DNA from 3 places in the Dickeya sp. CFBP 2040 genome. Region 1 is predicted to be linked to each of the others. Evidence: predicted binding sites of a transcription regulator. Region 1 holds the regulator's gene; each other region holds the start of a gene.
The links. The regulator CRP, encoded in region 1, controls carbon source genes, mostly activating them, when cyclic AMP is high. The targets are predictions, from matches to a motif close to ATGTGANNNNNNTCACAT.
Positions count from the first base shown of each region.

Region 2: Dpoa2040_RS12515 (iron-containing alcohol dehydrogenase) is a predicted target of CRP. The motif match lies at 3,619-3,636, and genes of this name have one in related genera.
Region 3: epd (erythrose-4-phosphate dehydrogenase) is a predicted target of CRP. The motif match lies at 1,808-1,825, and genes of this name have one in related genera.

Region 1 is NZ_JAAVXH010000096.1:20,308-26,942, reverse strand. It holds partial or broken gene Dpoa2040_RS14710 (peptidase S8) at 317-523, shown strand; gene Dpoa2040_RS14705 (aminodeoxychorismate synthase component II) at 710-1,285, shown strand; gene Dpoa2040_RS14700 (aspartate aminotransferase family protein) at 1,419-2,642, shown strand; gene crp (cAMP-activated global transcriptional regulator CRP) at 2,740-3,372, opposite strand; gene Dpoa2040_RS14690 (OsmC family protein) at 3,699-4,106, shown strand; gene Dpoa2040_RS14685 (phosphoribulokinase) at 4,170-5,039, opposite strand; gene Dpoa2040_RS14680 (YheU family protein) at 5,189-5,425, opposite strand; gene Dpoa2040_RS14675 (hydrolase) at 5,422-6,432, opposite strand; gene Dpoa2040_RS14670 (LysE family translocator) at 6,575-6,635, shown strand, end outside.
Region 2 is NZ_JAAVXH010000087.1:175,107-181,741, reverse strand. It holds gene Dpoa2040_RS12525 (sodium:solute symporter family protein) at 1-1,329, opposite strand, end outside; gene Dpoa2040_RS12520 (dihydrodipicolinate synthase family protein) at 1,367-2,251, opposite strand; gene Dpoa2040_RS12515 (iron-containing alcohol dehydrogenase) at 2,344-3,480, opposite strand; gene Dpoa2040_RS12510 (four-carbon acid sugar kinase family protein) at 3,696-4,982, shown strand; gene Dpoa2040_RS12505 (D-threonate 4-phosphate dehydrogenase) at 4,975-5,955, shown strand; gene Dpoa2040_RS12500 (DeoR/GlpR family DNA-binding transcription regulator) at 5,990-6,635, shown strand, end outside.
Region 3 is NZ_JAAVXH010000087.1:327,932-334,566, forward strand. It holds gene pgk (phosphoglycerate kinase) at 1-510, opposite strand, end outside; gene epd (erythrose-4-phosphate dehydrogenase) at 578-1,594, opposite strand; gene tkt (transketolase) at 1,934-3,928, opposite strand; gene tsgA (MFS transporter TsgA) at 4,368-5,561, opposite strand; gene speA (biosynthetic arginine decarboxylase) at 5,911-6,635, opposite strand, start outside.

The sequences.
Region 1 (6,635 bases):
TGGTCCGTTCGGTAGCGACCATATCTGTATGGATGTTATTGTTTTGTTTATGTTATAAGCTATATCTCCTCCCTCTGCCATGATCTGACGGCTCAGTGTTCACTGAGGCGCAGCATAATTCCCTGTCTCCGTAGTGGTGGATGATAGATATTTTTTAATAAATAAAATTAATGTTTATTGGTGGGTAAACGTAATATTTGTGTGTAAATTGGATAGTGCAATAATTGGAACTACGTTTCAAAATATGGATTTGCATTTTTTAATGGTGTTGAGCCGATTTTGGTCGGTGCGGGTCGGTAACCGAAAAGGGAGATGATTGTTTAGAAAATCTTTTGCTGAAGGATTATTCCTGAACAAGATTAGCGCGACACTCAGCCCGGTAAGCTATCCGGAATCCGATTGCTGGGACCTGGTGCTGGAGTTCTTCAATCCGAAAGAACACCTCGCACTGCTGCACGCCAATTTGTATCGTTACACCGTTGACGTCAGCAACGTCATGCCGTTCATCATCGGTACGCTATGATCGAGTTTTCTGTTACTGATACCGCGTCATTTATTTACTTTCTGTTCCGGTTGTTTCAGCCTCGTGTCTGGACAACCGCCTCCCAACTCTTCAGACTCAGCGTCAGTATTCACGCGACATCATGCGCCATTAGACTTGATGTTGGCGACGATCATAACGTCAATTCATCTGCTGATAGATAAAGACATGCTGCTGATTATCGATAACTATGACTCCTTTACCTACAACCTGTACCAGTATTTTTGTGAGTTGGGGGCGAAGGTGCTGGTCAGGCGTAATGATACGCTGACGCTGGCGGACATCGAGCGGTTATCGCCGCAGCGGCTGGTGATTTCCCCCGGCCCTTGTACGCCGGACGACGCCGGGATTTCGCTGGCGGCCATCCGCCATTTTGCCGGTCAACTGCCGATTCTGGGCGTGTGTCTGGGACATCAGGCGTTGGGGCAGGCGTTTGGCGCACGGGTGGTGCGCGCCCGTCAGGTGATGCACGGCAAAACCTCGCCGGTGCGGCATACCGGTTGCGGTGTGTTCGCCGGGCTGGCAGACCCGCTGACCGTCACCCGCTATCACTCGCTGATTCTGGAAAAGAATACGCTACCCGATTGTTTTGAGGTGACCGCCTGGACCGGAACCGACGAGGTGGTCGATGAGATAATGGGGGTGCGTCATCGCACATTGCCGCTGGAAGGCGTACAGTTCCACCCGGAGAGCATTCTCAGCCAGCAGGGGCATCAACTGCTGAAAAATTTCCTTTATTTATAATCAGATAGCGGACTCAAATCTGGGCATATCAGATTAACGATTGCCTATTTTTGATTTTTTATGCATATTTATTGATTATATTTTCACTTAAGATCTTCACTCCACACTACGGGATATGACAACGGGGCAGCAAATGGCGACAGAGAAAGCAGCAGTAACACGGGATACTTACGATAAGGTAATTCTTCCGGTTTATGCACCCGCGCAGTTTGTGCCGGTAAAAGGCAAAGGGAGCCGTGTCTGGGATCAGCAGGGCAAAGAATATATCGATTTTTCCGGCGGCATCGCGGTAACGGCGCTGGGGCATTGCCATCCGGCACTGGTGGCGGCGTTGAAAGAACAGGGTGAAACCCTGTGGCACACCAGCAACGTATTCACCAACGAGCCAGCGCTGCGTCTGGCTACCAAACTGATCAATGCCACCTTTGCCGACCGCGTATTTTTCGCCAACTCCGGCGCGGAAGCTAATGAAGCGGCGTTCAAACTGGCACGGCATTACGCCATTACCCGCCATAGCCCGTACAAAACCAAAATCATTTCGTTTTACCAATCGTTTCATGGCCGTACGCTGTTTACCGTATCTGTCGGCGGTCAGCCGAAATACGCCGATGGCTTCGGCCCGAAACCGGCGGATATCGTGCATGTGCCGTTCAACGATCTGGATGCGGTAAAAGCGGTGATGGACGATCACACCTGCGCAGTGGTGCTGGAGCCGATTCAGGGCGAAGGCGGCATCACGCCAGCTACGCCAGCTTTCCTCAACGGTGTGCGCGAACTGTGCGACCAGTATCAGGCGCTGCTGGTGTTTGATGAAGTGCAGTGTGGTATGGGCCGCAGCGGTAAACTGTTCTCTTATATGCATTACGGCATCACGCCAGACATTTTGACCACCGCTAAAGCGCTGGGCGGCGGTTTCCCGATTAGCGCGATGCTGACCACGGAAGAGATTGCATCAGTGATGGCGGTCGGTACGCATGGCACGACTTACGGTGGCAATCCGCTGGCCTGTGCGGTGGCGGAAGCGGCGCTGGATGTGATCAATACGCCGGAAGTGCTGTCCGGCGTGATGGATCGCCACGCGCGCTTTGTGTCCGCGCTGGAGCAGATCAACACACAGTACGATATTTTCGATGAAATCCGCGGCATGGGGCTGTTACTGGGCGCACAACTGAAACCGGTCTGGCATGGCCGCGCCCGTGACTTCCTGGCGGCATCGGCGGAACTGGGGTTGATGATTCTGGTGGCGGGGCCGGACGTCATCCGTTTTGTGCCGTCGCTGGTGATTACCCCGGAAGAGATCGATCAGGGAATGGCGCTGTTTGCAAAAGCGGTAGCGCAGGTGGTGAAGGGCGCGTAATCGCTGTTGCCTTCGACTGAAACGACTGAACCGACTGAAACGAAAAGAGCGTGCCATGGCACGCTCTTTTCAATCCAACAATCCAACTGATGATAAATCAGCGAGTGCCGTACACGACGATGGTTTTACCGTGTGCGGAGATCAAGTTCTGATCTTCCAGCATCTTCAGGATACGACCCACCGTTTCGCGGGAACAGCCAACAATTTGGCCGATTTCCTGACGGGTGATCTTGATCTGCATACCATCCGGGTGAGTCATGGCGTCCGGCTGTTTAGCCAAATTGAGCAGAGTTTGTGCGATACGACCGGTTACGTCGAGGAACGCCAGATTGCCGACTTTCTGCGAAGTCACCTGCAAGCGCCGCGCCATCTGCGAGGACAACCGCATCAGAATATCCGGGTTGACCTGAATGAGCTGGCGGAATTTTTTATAAGAAATCTCAGCGACTTCGCAGGCTGTTTTTGCCCGAACCCACGCACTGCGTTCCTGTCCGTCTTCGAATAAGCCAAGTTCTCCAATAAAATCGCCTTGATTCAGATAAGACAGAATCATTTCCTTGCCTTCTTCATCCTTGATCAGCACGGCAACCGAGCCTTTCACGATGTAGTAAAGCGTCTCTGCTTTTTCACCCTGATGAATCAGGGTGCTCTTCGATGGGTACTTGTGAATGTGGCAATGAGAAAGGAACCATTCGAGAGTCGGGTCTGTTTGCGGTTTGCCGAGAACCATTCGCTGTTATCCTCTGTTGTTAATTCACTGCGCAAATCACAGGGCTCAGAGTTCCCTGTACGGCGTGATAACATAGTTATAATTCAATTCCGTCCTGGCGGAATGACGTCAGGAAATATACTGAGGCTGTCTATCAGATGACGCCAGCAAGCCGGTGGCAGGTCAGGCAGAGACGCAATACACATCGGCTTACGCTTTTGTTTGTAACACAGGTTGAGAGTAGTGTCTCGTGTTGTCTCGCTTCAGCATGATTAAGCTCTGATTATCAGGCTTTTTTATACATAAGCGGTGTAAAATTTCAAAAATAATTGATTGAGGACAAAATTATGCAGGCTCGGGTGAAATGGGTTGAAGGGTTAACGTTTCTTGGCGAGTCCGCTTCCGGGCATCAACTGCTGATGGATGGCAACGCTGGTGATAAAGCGCCCAGTCCGATGGAAATGGTGCTGATGGCAGCAGGTGGATGTAGCGCCATTGATGTGGTGTCTATTCTGCAAAAAGGTCGTCATGATGTGGCAGACTGCGAGGTTCGCCTGACCTCGGAACGTCGTGAAGAAGCGCCGCGCCTGTTCACTGCCATCAATCTGCACTTTATCGTTACCGGCAAAGGATTGAACGATAAGGTTGTCGAACGTGCGGTGTCGTTGTCGGCTGAAAAATACTGCTCTGTGGCGCTGATGTTGGAAAAAGCGGTTAAGGTAACCCACAGTCATGAAGTGATCGCGCTTGATTAACGGGCCGGCACGCGGCGGCGAGTCTTTCACTTAACCGCCGCACCGCTTAATCCGTCGCATCGCTTAATCAATGTGATTGCCTTCCATTAGCCGCTGCACCAGTGGCGTCATGATAAGCTCCATCGCCAGCCCCATTTTACCGCCCGGCACCACCAGCGTATTGATGTGAGAAATGAACGAGCCCTGCAACATCGCCAGCAGGTAGGGGTAGTCAATATGGTCCAGGCCCTGAAAGTGGATCACCACAAAACTTTCGTCCATCGACGGAATGGCTTTGGCGGCAAACGGGTTAGAGGTATCTACCGTTGGCACGCGCTGGAAGTTGATGTGGGTACGAGAAAACTGTGGGGTGATATGGGTGATGTAATCTTCCATCGACCGCACAACGGAATCCATGACCGCTTCGCGGGAGTGGCCGCGTTCGTTGATATCACGCACCAGCTTCTGAATCCACTCCAGGTTGACTATCGGCACCACGCCGACCAGCAGATCAACGTGCTGCGCCACATTATGCTGAGCAGTCACCACGCCGCCATGTAGCCCCTCGTAGAACAACAGGTCGGTCGGCTCTGGTATTGGTTCCCAAGGGGTAAAGGTGCCTGGGACCTGATTGTAGGGAATGGCTTCGTCGTAAGTGTGCAGGTATTTGCGGGTCTGCCCGGTGCCACTACGACCGTATTCGATAAAGGTGTTTTCCAGTTGGCAGAAGTCATTGGCTTCCGGCCCAAAATAACTGATGTGACGCCCCAGGTCCCGTGCCTTGCGGATCGCCATATCCATTTCCGGTCGGGTATAGCGGTGATAACTGTCGCCATCCACCAGCGCGGCGCGAAGATTCAATTGCTGGAAGATTTTACGAAACGCCAGACTGGTAGTTGTGGTCCCTGCACCGCTGGAGCCGGTGACCGCGATAATCGGATGTTGGTGCGACATGGTGTGTAACCTCCGGTGAATTGGTGTGTAACTTCCGGTGAATGGGACAATCTCCGGCGACGGATGCCAACTCTGGTCAGAGATATTTGATCATTGTTAGCATGTTTATACCGCAGTGACACGCCAATTTACGTTTTCAAACGATTGATTCAGGGGTGATATCGTTCACCGCCGCTGAGCTGACGGCGGGGCATGATATTGACGGTTTCATGCAATTCCGACCACACCAGCACCACCTCGCCTTGCTCCAGTTGCTGGCGTACCTCCGCCACTTTGTCTTCCAGCGTGCATTCCTGCTCGCCATAGTCGGTGCCTTCACGCAAGATGAACGATTCAATCAGATTTTGCAGTGTTTCCGCTGCCAGTTCTTGCCAGGGAATGATCATCGTTTTAGCTCCCGGTTTTTTTCCAGATAGGTGCTCAGCCAGTCAGGAACGCACTGTTCAAGCCAGAGGTGTGGTTTGCGCCAGGTGCCGCCGACGAAACCGACATGGCCGCCGTGTTCCGTCAGGTAATAATGAATATTGTCCGGCAACTGCGAGATGTCCGGTATCGCCTCCGGTGTCATAAAGGGGTCGTCTTTGGCGTGAACCACCAGCAATGGCCGGCGAATCTCCGCCAGCTTCGGTAATGCGCTACTGCGCCGGTAATAATCCGTTGCATCGGCAAAACCGTGCAGTTTTGAGGTGATAAGTTCATCAAACTCCCGCAGTCGATGTACCTGACGTAACCGTTCGGCGGAGATTGGCAGGCTGTCAGGGTAGATCGCCAGCTTGCGTAACGCGCTGCGGCGTAGACAGTTAAGCAGATAGAACTGATAGATGCGCGAGAAGCCTAGTTCCAGTCGAACACTACAGGATTCCATCATCAAGGGGGCGGAAACTACCGCCGCCGCATCCAACGGGCTGGATTCCCCCTGACGCGCCAGCAGGCAGGCCAGCATATTGCCACCCAGAGAAATCCCTACGGCTACCGTGGGCGCCGGGCCTAACGTCTGATGTAGCCAATGCACAAAATAGTGTGCGTCTTCGGTTTCGCTGGCGTGATAAGAGCGCGCCATACGATTGGGTTGCCCGCCGCAACCGCGAAAGTGCATCACTACCGTGAGCCAGCCGCGTTGCTGGCAGGCCGCCATCATGCCGTGAGCGTAAGGGCTGTGGAAGCTGCCTTCCAGTCCGTGGAACAGCACCACGCGCGGCTTGTGACGTGCCGCTATGGGGTCTTCGCTCCAGGCCAGCTCAACGAAATCGCCATCCGGCAGGGTCAGTGTTTGCCAGTGCGGCTGGAGTGCCGGGCGGCGGCGTAACAGACGCGGCAGCATGGTTTGCAGATGAGGGTTACTGCCCCCCGTCAGGGGCTGGAACGGCAGGTGGTGGTGTGAAATCCGGTTCATAAACAGTGTGGCGCTCAATTTGTCATGGTGAAACAACGTCCCTGATAAGGGCGTGCCGGGTGAAAAACTTGTCTATGCTGTGGTGCGCTGTTAGCTTGATGGTTTCATGCCAAATTGATACCTGTTAAAGGATTGCCGTTTCATGGAGCACGCCAGTCTGTTTCTTTCAATGCTCGGTTTTTTGTGGGTTGCTGCCATTACGC
Region 2 (6,635 bases), on a different contig from region 1:
CGGGGTCGCCAGCGCAATGTACATGTTATCGATGCCGAACGGGTTACCCATAATGTACCAGACTGAGGTGACCACGCAGGACAGGATCAGCCCGGCGTTGACGCCACGGGCGCTACTGAAGAACGGCAGGTAGAAGGCGACCATCGCCACCACGGAAATCGACAGACGAATCGCACGGGTGAAGAACGACAGTTTCAGTACTTCCGGCACCAGCAGCACGAACACCAGCGGCAGGAAGCCGATGATCAGCGAGAACACGCGGGTCATCTTGAACTCTTTTTCCGGCGTTGGTTTGCAGTACGGCACATAGAAATCTTTCACGATCAGCGAGGCGATAGCCAGCGCCACGGTACTCACGCTGATGAAGATAGAAGCGACCAGCGAGGTGGTGACCACACCAGCCAGCCACGGGTTCATGTCCTGCAGGAAGATGGGCAACGCGTACAGACTCTTGATTTCCGGGTGTACGAATTTGGCCGCGACACCGATGATGGCAATTGCAATGGCGATCGGCATACAGAACAGGAATGCAATCCAGGTCGCACGTTTGGCGGATTTTTCATCTTTAGTGGAGGCGATAGCCTGAATCACGAACTGGGTACAGAAAATGGAGCCGATGGTGCCGATAAGCCACGCACCGATGGTGCTGGCGCCGATAGATCCATCCCAGGTCCAGTAAAATTCCGGCATTTTCTCGACCATCGGCGTGATGCCGCCGGTCATTTTCAGCGCCACGAACAGAATGATCATCACCCCAACATATTTCAGGCCGCTGTGGATCAGCGTGACGTAGGCAACGCCTTTAATACCACCGAAGTAGAAATAGAAGGTACTGACGATGGCGGTAATCAGTGCGGCTACCGGCAGGCTGACTTTCAGCACGGTGGAGATGGCCGCCGCGCCGCTGACGTAGTTACCCACGTTAACCAGCAGCAGTGCGTAGATCATGATGATGGAAATAATGTTTTTGGTGGTATTGCCGTAACGTTCGGCGATAGCGCCAGAAATGGTGATTTTCCCGGTGTTATAGATCTTTTTCACCAGAATCATCCCGAACAGCAGGAAGCCGATGGCGGCGCCGATCACCGACCAGGAGGCCGCGATACCGCTTTCAAAGGCGGCTTGCGAGGTACCGACCGTAGACTTGGCGCCGATAAATTCGGTCATCAGCAGGATGCCGACGATAAAGGCCGGCAGCGCGCGTGAGCCTTCCATGAACTCCGCGTTGGAGTTACTGCGCAGGCGCAGGGTTAGCCAGGAGGTGAGGGCGATATAGCACACAATTATCCCAACGATAATCAGTGTGTCTGTCAGATCAAAATGGTTCATGGTTTTCGATCCTGTAGCTGTAGAAGTTTGTTTTTATTCACTCAGCGAACGGTGCGATGATGGCGCGAATGGTCTCTTCGTCTTGTGCTGAGAACGCAATCGGGTAGCGGCTGACGCCCACGTCCTGCCCCATCAGTACCAGCGCTTTTTTCACCACAGCAGGTGAGAACGCTACCGCGTAGAGCGTTTTACGCAGTTCACTCACCTGTTCCTGCGCCTGACGGGAGCCTTCAATATCTCCGGCGTGGAAGCGATGCCAGATCTCGCTGATGGCTTTGGGCGCCACGTTGGCAAGACCGGAAATACAGGCGGAACAACCATCGACAAACCCCTGATGGATCAGCGAATCCGGGCCGTTGAGCACGTCGCAGTTCGGCATATCTTTCACGGCCTGCAGGAAACCGCTCAGGCTTTCGTAGCTGCCGGCGCTGTCCTTGATGCCGATGATGTTCGGGTGCTCGGCCAGAGTCCGCACCGTTTCCGGTTGCAGCGTATTGCCGGTACGAGCCGGAATGTTGTACATGAACACCGGCACCGGCAGCGCGTCTGCCACGGCACGGTAGTGGTCGATCAGCTCGCTTTGTTTGAGCGGCACGAAATACGGGGTGATCACGGATACCGCATCCACGCCCAGCGCAGCGATGCGTTTGCCGAGCTTGATGGTTTCGCGGGTAGAGATTTCGCCGATATGTGCGACGACCGGCACCTTACCTGCGGCTTCATTGACGCAAGTTTCGGTAACGGCCACTTTCTCATCGGTGTGCAATACAAAGAATTCACCGTTGGTGCCGTTACAGAAAATGCCGTTGCCGTAGCGCATCTGGCGTTGAACCTGCTGGCGCATGGCGGCGGGGCTGAACTCCCCCTGATGGTCAAAAGGCGTGACGATTGCTGTCAATACGCCTGTAATCGCTTTAGTCATCGTTATTGTTCCTCGTTATCTTCATCATCCAGAGCGACGTTGTTAAACACGTAGTTCAACCATTTGTTAAAACAAATGGTGAAAACCCACGGTTAAAACAGCGTTGAATAAATGGCGTGAACGTCTTGTGCCGTCACGGTAGTCGGGACGTTTTTCATCAGCCGCTGTACCTGCAGTGCGGATTCCACCAGATACGGCAGGTGATCCGGGCTTATCCCCAGTTGCTGCAGCGAAGATGGCAGATTCAGGCGTTTCACCAGCGCGGTGAAGTAGTCCACCAATGCGGCGGCTTTTTGTTCGGTGGTGAGCGACGGGTTGGCATCCGGCAGCAGGTCATAGGCTTGCGCGAATTTTTCCGCCGCAGCGTGTTGAACAAAGCGCATACAAGGCGCCAGCAAAATGGCGTTCGCCACCCCGTGTGGAATGTGGTATTTGCCGCCTAACGGATAAGACATGGCGTGCACCAGATGGGTGCCGGAGTGGGCGATAGACGCGCCGCCATAGTAGGAGGCCCACAGCATATTCAGGCGCGCTTCCAGATTGGAAGGTTCGTTCACCGCGGTATCGATGTTGGCGAACAGCTTTTTCATGCCGATCAGCGCATAGTTGTCGGCCACCGGGTTGGCGATGGTGGCGGTGAAGCATTCGATCAGGTGGCACAGCGCGTCAATGCCGGTTGAGGCGGCGATGTGCGCCGGCATACTGGTGGTCAGCTCCGGCACCAGCGCCACGTAATCCGGCAGCATCACCGGGGTGATAATCCCGACTTTGGTTTCTTTTTCCGGAATAGCCAAAATGGCATTCGGCGTGGCTTCGGAACCGGTGCCCGCAGTGGTTGGAATCAGCAGCGAGGTGGTGCGTCGTGTCGGCTTGCGGCCTTCCAGCAAACTATCGAGCGTGATGCCTTCTTCACCGGAGCACAGCAGCGACAGCAGCTTGGCAACGTCCAGTACGCTGCCGCCGCCCACGCCGACCACCAGATCCGGCTGCGTGGCCGGCAGCTGTTGCAGTACGGCGGCAACGTCATGCTGGCTGGGTTCGGCTGGCACGTTATCAATCAGGGAAAGTTGCGGCACGCCTGCCTTTAATTGCGCAATCAGGGCCTGTACCCCGGCCAGCCCCACGATATTTTTGTCCGTCACCAACAGTATGTGCTGCCTGCCGTGCAGGAGATAACTCAGATCCTGAAGTGCCTGATAACCGCTGATGAGGGTGCTGTTGATATTCATACTGGTACCTTGTCTTTTTGCTGTGACTTCAGCTGGATAGGTCTGATTTTTTTCAATCACATATCTACTTATTGATAGAAAAAAATCGTTTTTCTCGCATTCTGTGGACTAATTTATAGGTGAAATTGGTTTTGAATAATTTGATTTTGTTCACATATAATCAATCGTGATTTAATATAATCAAATACAGGTGATGGAACTGATGGAGAACGGCTATGCCGGACGGGCGTGAATTGACCCAGGTAATGGTGGTGGCAGATGACTTCACCGGCGCGAACGATGCGGGCGTCGGGCTGGCGCTGCAGGGGGCGCGGGTAAATGTGATGTTTGACGCCGAGGCGATCCATTCCGGGCAGTCGGATGACGCGCTGGTGGTGAATACCGACAGCCGTGCCGTCGCGGCTTCACTGGCGGCGGAGCGCACCGCGCAAGCGGTGGCGCAGTGGTGCAAAACCGGTGCGCGCGGCTGGATTGTCAAAAAGGTGGACTCTACCCTGCGCGGCAATCCAGGCGCGGAAATTGAAGCCGCGCTCAACGCAGCGGGTTTATCGCTGGCATTGATTGCACCTGCCGCACCGGCGCTGGGCCGTATCACTCGTGGCGGTCAGGTATGGGTGCACGGCAGAGTGCTGACCGACACCGAATTCGCCAGCGACCCGAAAACGCCGGTGCGCTCGGCGTCCATTGGTGAGCGTCTGGCAGAACAGACGGCACTGTCTCAGACGACGCTGTCCCTGAACGAGGTTCGTGACGACAAGCTGGCGACACGCCTGCAACAGCTAAGCGATAGCGGCGTGCGGCTGGTGGTGCTGGATGCTGAGTGCCGCCAGGATCTTGACCATATTATTCACGCCGCGGCTCAACTGGCAGAAAAGCCGTTGCTGGTTGGCTCGGCTGGGTTGAGCGAGGCGCTGGCGCAGCATCTGACGTTTCCGGCCTCCTGCCGCGCCTTGCTGGCAGTGATTGGTTCGATGAGTGAAATCGCTCAATTGCAGATTAATGCAGTCAGCCAGCGACCGAATGTTCAGCTAATCGATGTGGATATTGCCGGATTACTGGCGGCTGGCGACAGCTTGCTGGTGCAGATCAGTCAGCAGGCGGCGGTGGAACTGGCGGCGGGTCACCATTGCGTAATTCGTACCTGCCGCGATGATAACCAGCGATTTGAGGTGGACGCGCTGTGCCAGCGCTACGGCATGAGCCGCCAGCAACTGGGCGAGACTATCAGTCGCCGACTGGGGGAACTGACGCGGCGCATTGTGCAGCGTCAGCAGCCGGGCGGACTCTATTTATCCGGCGGGGATATCGCCATTGCCGCGGCAACGACGCTGCAGGCCAGCGGATTTCGCATTAAAGGGCAGATTGCTTCTTGTGTACCCTGGGGGCATCTGCTGGACAGTCTGGTTGGGGATATTCCTGTCATGACGAAAGCGGGCGGGTTTGGCGATGAGGCCACCCTGCTGAATGTATTGCGTTTTATTGAGGAGAGCGTGTGTGAGTAAAATTATTGCGGTAACCATGGGCGACCCGGCTGGCATCGGTCCGGAAATCATCATCAAATCGTTGGCCGAAGGTGAACTGTCCGGCGCGCCGGCGGTGGTGGTGGGCTGCGTACAGACGCTGCGCCGTATTCTGGCGTTAGGTGTTGTACCGCAGGTGGAGCTCAATGAAATCGAGCGTCCTGCCGATGCCCATTTCGCTCCCGGCGTTATCAACGTGATCAACGAACCGCTGGACGACCCGCAAGGCCTGAAGCAAGGGGTGGTGCAGCCACAAGCAGGCGATCTGGCGTATCGTTGTGTGAAGCGTGCGACCGAATTAGCGATGGCCGGTGAGGTTCATGCTATCGCCACCGCGCCGCTTAACAAGGAAGCGTTGCACTCCGCCGGGCACCTCTATCCGGGGCATACTGAACTGCTGGCGAAGCTGACCCACAGCCGTGACTACGCCATGGTGCTGTACACCGACAAACTGAAGGTGATTCACGTCACTACCCACATTGCGCTGCGTAAATTCCTGGATACGCTTAACCGTGATCGGGTGGAAACCGTGATTGCCATGGCGGATACTTTCCTGAAACGCGTCGGTTATCAGGCGCCGCGCATCGCCGTAGCCGGGGTGAACCCGCACGCGGGCGAAAATGGTCTGTTCGGCGACGAAGAGATCAAGATTGTTGGCCCGTCCATCGAGGCGATGAAAGCCAAAGGCATCGACGCTTACGGCCCGTGCCCGCCGGATACCGTCTACCTGCAAGCGTACGAGGGGCAATACGATATGGTAGTGGCGATGTACCACGATCAGGGCCATATTCCACTCAAGCTGCTGGGCTTTTATGATGGCGTGAATATCACCGCCGGGCTGCCGTTTATCCGCACTTCGGCGGATCATGGCACTGCGTTTGATATCGCCTGGACAGGTAAAGCGAAGTCTGACAGCATGGCGATCTCCATCAAACTGGCGATGCAACTAGCCTGATAGAATTTGCGGTAGGGAACCTGTTGAATACGTTGTGGGGTACACATTGACTGATACGTTGCGTGTAACTGGAGAACGAGTGAGAGGACAAAGCCGTCTCGATCAGATTCTGGATTATCTGAAAAGCCATAATCTGGTGACGGTGGATGAACTTGTGACGGTTATTGATGCGTCCCCGGCGACGATTCGCCGCGATTTGATCAAGCTCGACGAGCAGGGCGTCATCAGCCGTAGCCACGGCGGGGTGACGCTTAATCGCTTTATCCCTTCTCAGCCGACCACCAATGAAAAGCTGCAACGTAGCCTGGTGGAGAAACAAGCCATCGCGCGACAGGCGGCCACGCTGGTGCAGCCGGGCAACGCAGTGGTGCTGGATGCCGGCACCACCATGCTGGAGCTGGCGCGCAACCTGACGCATCTGCCGCTGCGGGTGATTACCGCCGATTTGCAGATAGCGTTGTTTCTCTCAGAGTTCAAACAGATTGAAGTGACGATCATCGGCGGACGTATCGACGACAGCAGCCAGTCGTGCATCGGTGAGCATGGCCGCCGTTTACTGCGCAGTATCTATCCGGATATTGCATTTATCAGCTGCAACTCCTGGAGTCTGGAGAAAGGCGTCACCACACCCACCGAAGAAAAAGCCGGCATCAAGCAGGATCTGGGCATGAACGCCAGCC
Region 3 (6,635 bases), on a different contig from region 1:
TTCATCAGACAACAACGGGCCGGCACAGGCAATCGGCGCGAACTTGCCCACACCGTGGGTCGAAGCCTGAGCACGGTGCGCGGTGCCGAATGCATCCATCACGAACACATCGCACAGTGCAGCATATTTTTTGGACAGGACTTCGTCGTCTTTCTTCTCACCCTTGTTGAAGCGAACGTTTTCCAACACCACCAGTTCGCCTTCTGCTACGTCAACGCCATCCAGATAATCTTTCGCCAGACGCACTGGTGAAGACAGGTGATCTTTCAGGTAGTTCACTACCGGCAGCAAGGAGAATTCTTCGTTGTACTCGCCTTCGGTCGGACGACCCAGGTGGGATGTCACCATCACGCGGGCACCCTGCTTCAGGGCGATTTCAATGGTCGGCAGAGAAGCGCGGATGCGGGCGTCAGACGTCACTTTGCCATCTTTAACCGGCACATTCAGATCCGCACGGATCAGCACGCGTTTGCCAGCCAGATCCAGATCGGTCATCTTAATTACAGCCATGGTGAATCCTCTTGTTGATTCTGTTTAAAGTTGCTTGAGTGAGGCGCCGGTCTTCCGGCACCGCCTATCAGAAACCGCAGGCCGCCATCGCTCGTGTTGTATCCAACATCCGGTTGGCAAAGCCCCATTCGTTATCACACCAGACCAACGTCTTGATCAGATGCCCTCCGCTGACCCGGGTTTGTGTCCCATCCACTATCGCACTATGCGGGTCGTGATTGAAATCCACGGAAACCAACGGCAAATCGGTATAGTCAACTATACCACGAAATGTATTCTGCGCTGATTGGCGAAACAGCGTATTGATTTCACTTACATTTACTGCATTTTGCACACTGACGCTAAGATCAATGGCCGTTACATTGATGGTTGGTACCCGCACCGAAATCGCCTCAAAACGGTCTTCGAATTTCGGAAAGAAGCGGGTAATGCCCACCGCCAGTTTGGTATCCACCGGGATTATCGACTGACTGGCTGCGCGCGTGCGTCGCAGATCGTGATGATAAGCATCAATCACCGGCTGGTCGTTCATCGATGCATGGATCGTCGTCACGGTGCCGCTCTCAATGCCGTAGGCATCGTCCAGCAGCTTGATAATCGGAATAATACAGTTGGTGGTGCAGGAGGCGTTGGATACCAAACGGTGAACCCGTTGCAGATCCTGATGATTCACACCGTACACAATGGTGGCGTCAAGATCCGGCGCGCCGGGGTGGGAGAACAGCACTTTTTTCGCCCCCGCCGCCAGATGAGCTTCACCATCGGCGCGGTTGCCGAACACACCGCTGCAATCCAGCACGATATCAACGCCAAGCTCTCCCCACGGGAGTGCGCGGAGATCCGGTTCATGCAACAAGCGGATAGTGTCATCCCCTACCGACAAACGATCGCATTCCTGACGCACATCCCATGAAAAACGACCATGACTACTATCATACTTGAGTAGATGAGCAATCCCTTCGGCGTTGGCCAACTCATTAATCGCCACCACCGTAATTTCGGCTCGCCGACCGGACTCATACAACGCGCGCAATACGCTACGACCTATGCGACCAAAGCCATTTATCGCAATACGGATTGTCATGAAATTCCCTGTGTAGAGTGATAACAGCACTGCGCATCATAGAATAATCAGTACGTCGTCAGGAATAAACCGCTTGTTATACGCGGTGTGTTGCACCGCCACTCTGGCTTGAGCTTGATGACTAAACGCCGTCACACCAACAACTGAAACGCTTCAGCTAGCATAAACGAATTGCCAGGCAAAAGAAATATGGCGGCAGGGTGGATGCCAGAAGAGTGATCCGCGTCAAATAATTACCGCACAGTTTGTTCAACCCATGTGTTAACCCCAAACTAGCGGGATCAAAAAAGGCCGGGAGACAATCCCGACCTTACAAACATAGCTAACAGCGTGCTCTGCTTATTTCAGCAGTGCTTTTGCCTTCGCCACCACGTTGTCGGTTGTGAAGCCAAATACCTCGAACAGTTTTTCCGCCGGTGCAGATTCGCCGAAGCTTTCCATACCCACAATCGCGCCATTCAGGCCAACATACTTGTACCAGTAGTCAGCAATCCCGGCTTCGATAGCCACGCGGGCAGTGACAGCAGACGGCAATACCGCTTCACGATAGGCTGCATCCTGTTTGTCGAATACATCCGTAGACGGCATGGACACCACGCGCGCTTTGACGCCCTCATCGGTCAGCTTCTGCCAAGCAGCAACTGCCAGTTCGACTTCGGAACCGGTAGCGATAAAAATCAGCTGCGGCTGGCCGCCACAGTCCTTCAGCACATAAGCGCCTTTGGCGACATCGGCCAGCTGCTGAGCCGTGCGCTCCTGCTGCGCCAGATTCTGACGAGACAGAATCAGCGCAGTCGGGCCGTCTTTACGTTCAATAGCGTATTTCCAAGCTACCGCGGTTTCTACCTGATCCGCCGGACGCCAGGTGCTCATGTTCGGCGTGACGCGCAGGCTGGCCAGTTGTTCTACCGGCTGATGAGTCGGGCCATCTTCGCCCAGACCGATGGAGTCATGGGTGTAGACATAGATGCTGCGCACTTTCATCAACGCCGCCATACGCACCGCGTTACGGGCATATTCGACGAACATCAGGAAGGTGGCGGTGTATGGTACGAAGCCGCCATGCAGCGAGATACCGTTGGCGATGGCAGTCATGCCGAATTCGCGCACCCCGTAGTGGATGTAGTTGCCAGCCGGGTCTTCATTCAGCGCTTTGGAGCCAGACCAAATGGTCAGGTTACTTGGCGCCAGGTCGGCAGAACCGCCCAGGAATTCCGGCAGCAGCTTGCCATAGGCTTCCAGCGCATTCTGCGAGGCTTTACGGCTGGCGATCTTGGCCGGATTAGCCTGCAACTGTTCGATAACCTTAGCCGACTCTGCCTGCCAATTCGCCGGCAGCTCGCCGCTCACGCGACGGGTGAATTCGCCAGCCAGTTCAGGATAAGCGCTGGCGTAAGCATTAAATGCCTGCTGCCAGGCCGCTTCTTTACTCTGACCAGTCTGGCGGGCATCCCAGGCGGCATAGATATCAGCCGGGATGTCGAATGGACCATATTTCCAGCCCAACTGTTCGCGGGTGGCAGCCACTTCAGCATCGCCCAGCGGTGCGCCGTGGGAATCATGGGTACCGGCTTTGTTCGGCGAACCGAAACCGATCACGGTTTTACACAGCAGCAGCGACGGTTTGTCGGTGACGCTCTGCGCTTCTTTGATGGCGCGCTGGATGGCATCAGCATCATGACCATCAATGCCACGAATCACGTGCCAGCCGTAGGACTCAAAACGGGCAGCGGTGTCATCAGTAAACCAGCCTTCAATGTGACCGTCGATGGAGATGCCGTTATCATCGTAGAACGCGATCAGTTTACCCAGTTTCAGGGTACCCGCCAGTGAACAGACCTCATGTGAGATCCCTTCCATCATGCAGCCATCACCCAGGAATACGTAGGTGTGGTGGTCAACGATGTTGTGCCCCGGACGGTTAAATTGCGCCGCCAGCGTACGTTCGGCAATCGCCATACCCACCGCGTTGGCGATCCCCTGGCCCAGCGGACCAGTGGTCGTTTCTACGCCCGGCGTATAGCCCACTTCCGGGTGACCCGGCGTTTTGGAATGCAACTGACGGAAATTTTTCAGTTCTTCAATCGGCAAATCATAACCAGTCAGGTGCAGCAGGCTGTAAATCAGCATGGATGCATGACCGTTGGACAGCACAAAACGGTCGCGGTTGGCCCAGTTCGGGTTAGCCGGGTTGTGATTCAGGTGGTCACGCCACAACACTTCAGCGATATCCGCCATACCCATCGGTGCGCCAGGGTGACCAGATTTGGCCTTCTGCACGCCATCCATACTCAACGCACGGATAGCATTGGCAAGTTCTTTACGAGAGGACATGCTTTACTCCAGATCGGATTGAATAGTTGCCTGCCGAACATAAAACATATTAATCAATGCGTTAGCTCAAAAAGGCAAAGAAAAGATGTTTACAAATGTACATGAAAACCCAGCCGATTGCACATGGAACAGCAAGCGGAAAAGACGTACTAACCTGCTAACATGCAGGCCGGATAGCAGGCTTTTTTCTTCATCAGGACGGTTTTATCTTCCCCAGCTCACACGATGTAGCAGCTTTACCTGTTTACAGCCGCCATTTTCCACCACAACGAAAAGGGAAATTGGTGATTCACGCCAGGCATCGCCTCACTCCGTCAATATACTCGTCTACAGGCAGCCATAATGTAAAAGGGCACCCCGCAGGATGCCCCTCTAACATCATTGACTTTTAACATCATTGATTGCCGCAAATCATCGCTGATTCACCAGTCATCGCTGATTAATGCGCGGCAGCCTCATGCCCGTGCAGACGGTGACGCGTCACCAGCCCCAGCAGGAAGCACATAACGAACACCACAAAGTACAGGCCGTTGGCGGTCACCAGTGCGGCATGTACGCCAAAGTGCTGCACAATAGGCCCGGTGACGATAAAGGTCAGCATGGTCCCAACCGTTCCGCAGGTCAGAATGAAATTCACCAGTTTCGGCGACGGCACTTTGGTCTGCTGGGAACCCAGGGTAATCAGCGTGGTGTAGATAGCACTGGAAATAAAGCCCAGGCCGAAGATAAAGTATTTCAGTAGTTGGGGCTGATCGCTGCTCACGAACAGGTACATTGCTCCTGTCGCCAGAATAGCCAGTACCGTAACAACGCGCTGCAAATCAAAGAATTTGAGCACAACGCTAAACACCCACATACCAATCATATATGAGGTCCAGAAGCTGCTGACCAGCCCGCCAGCATCGCCGATGCTCATGCCAAAAGATTTGGTCACATACTCCGGCACCCACTGAATAAACGCCAGTTGCCCCAGGATATAGCACAAGGCAGCTATCGACAGAAATACCACGCCCATGCCCCATTTTTCCGCCTCGACAGGCGCGCTCTGGTCGCTGGTTTTATCCGTGCCGATGGCAGGAAAGTCAGACAACAGCGTTAACACCAGAATCGCCACATACAGCAACCCAATGCAGGCATAAATCCAGTACCAGCCAAAATGGCGAGACAATAACGCCGCCGCCACAATCGGGAAAATCATGCCGGCCATACTGAAAAACGAATCGGTAAACAGCAGGCGGGCGCCGCGCTGACGGCCAGAATAGAGTTGTGTAATCAAGAACGTGCCGATCGACATAGTGATGCCGCTGACCACGCCCAACGTAAACATGCAGGCGGAAAAGACGGCCAGTGATTTACCGACGAACAACCCGATAATCGACAGCACAATCAGAATAAAACCGAAGACCAGCTGTTTTTTCAGCGGGAAAATATCCATCAGCCACACATTCAAAAAAATGGACAGCAAAATACCGGCGTTCAAGAACGTAAAGGTATTGCTCATATTGGCAATCGGGACATTGAAATATTGCGCGATATCCCCCATGACCATACCGGTCACGATAACCAGCGCACCGGTCAACGCATAGGAAAAGCAACTGGTAAAAAACAGCCGCTGACGATTGAGATCAGACATATATCCTTCCTGTCATAAATATAAAAAACGCAACCTTAACCCGTCATACTTCAGGTTGCAGGTGCATTGGCTGCACTCGTTCACCCGAATCACTTACCTGAGTAAGTTCATCGGGATTCACTCACTTGCCGCCTTCCTGCAACTCGAATTATTTAGGGTATATACCGTTCCCGATATAAACATTGCGCCATAACGTTATTATCAACGTGTTTATGGGTCACACATACGCAACGACAGATTAACCAGATATCCTGATTCCGCAGTGCTCTCCAAGGGCAGGTATGTTGCCATGCCTGGAAAAGAAAAAGATTGAGTCCCTCAACAGCACTCAATCTTTCCATAACGAATATTATTCGTCTTCCAGATAAGTATAACCGTATAAGCCGGTTTCAAACTCCTCAAGGAATTGCGCTTGCAGTTCCAAAGCCAGATCGGTTTCCTTCACCTGATCACGAAAACGAGACATCAGCACATGCGGGTCAAGCTGCACGTATTCCAGCATGTCAGCCACGGTGTTGCCTTCATCCGACTCTTCCAGTTCGACGGTGCCGTCCTGGAACACAAAAACATCCACCGTAGACGTATCGCCAAACAGGTTGTGCATATTGCCAAGAATTTCCTGATACGCGCCAACCATGAAGAACCCCAGCAACGGCGGATTTTCCGGGTCGTACGGCGGCATCGGCATGGTCGTGGCAACACCGTCGCCGTCCACATAGTGATCGATGGCACCATCGGAATCGCAGGTGATATCCAGCAGCACCGCACGACGCTGCGGCGGCTTATCCAGCCCTTCCAGCGGCAATACCGGGAACAGTTGATCGATCCCCCAGGCATCCGGCATCGACTGGAACAACGAGAAGTTAACATACAGCTTATCCGCCATACGTTCCTGCAGTTCATCAATAATCGGTCGATGGGCGCGGTTACTGGGGTCAAGCTGCTGCTGAAGGCGCTGACAGATGTTCAGATACAGCTGCTCCGCCTGCGCCCGCTGGGTCAAATCCAGCATACCGTGGGTGTATTGCGTGTGGATATCATTCAGGTCCATCTGGCTATCGTGCAGCCATTCAC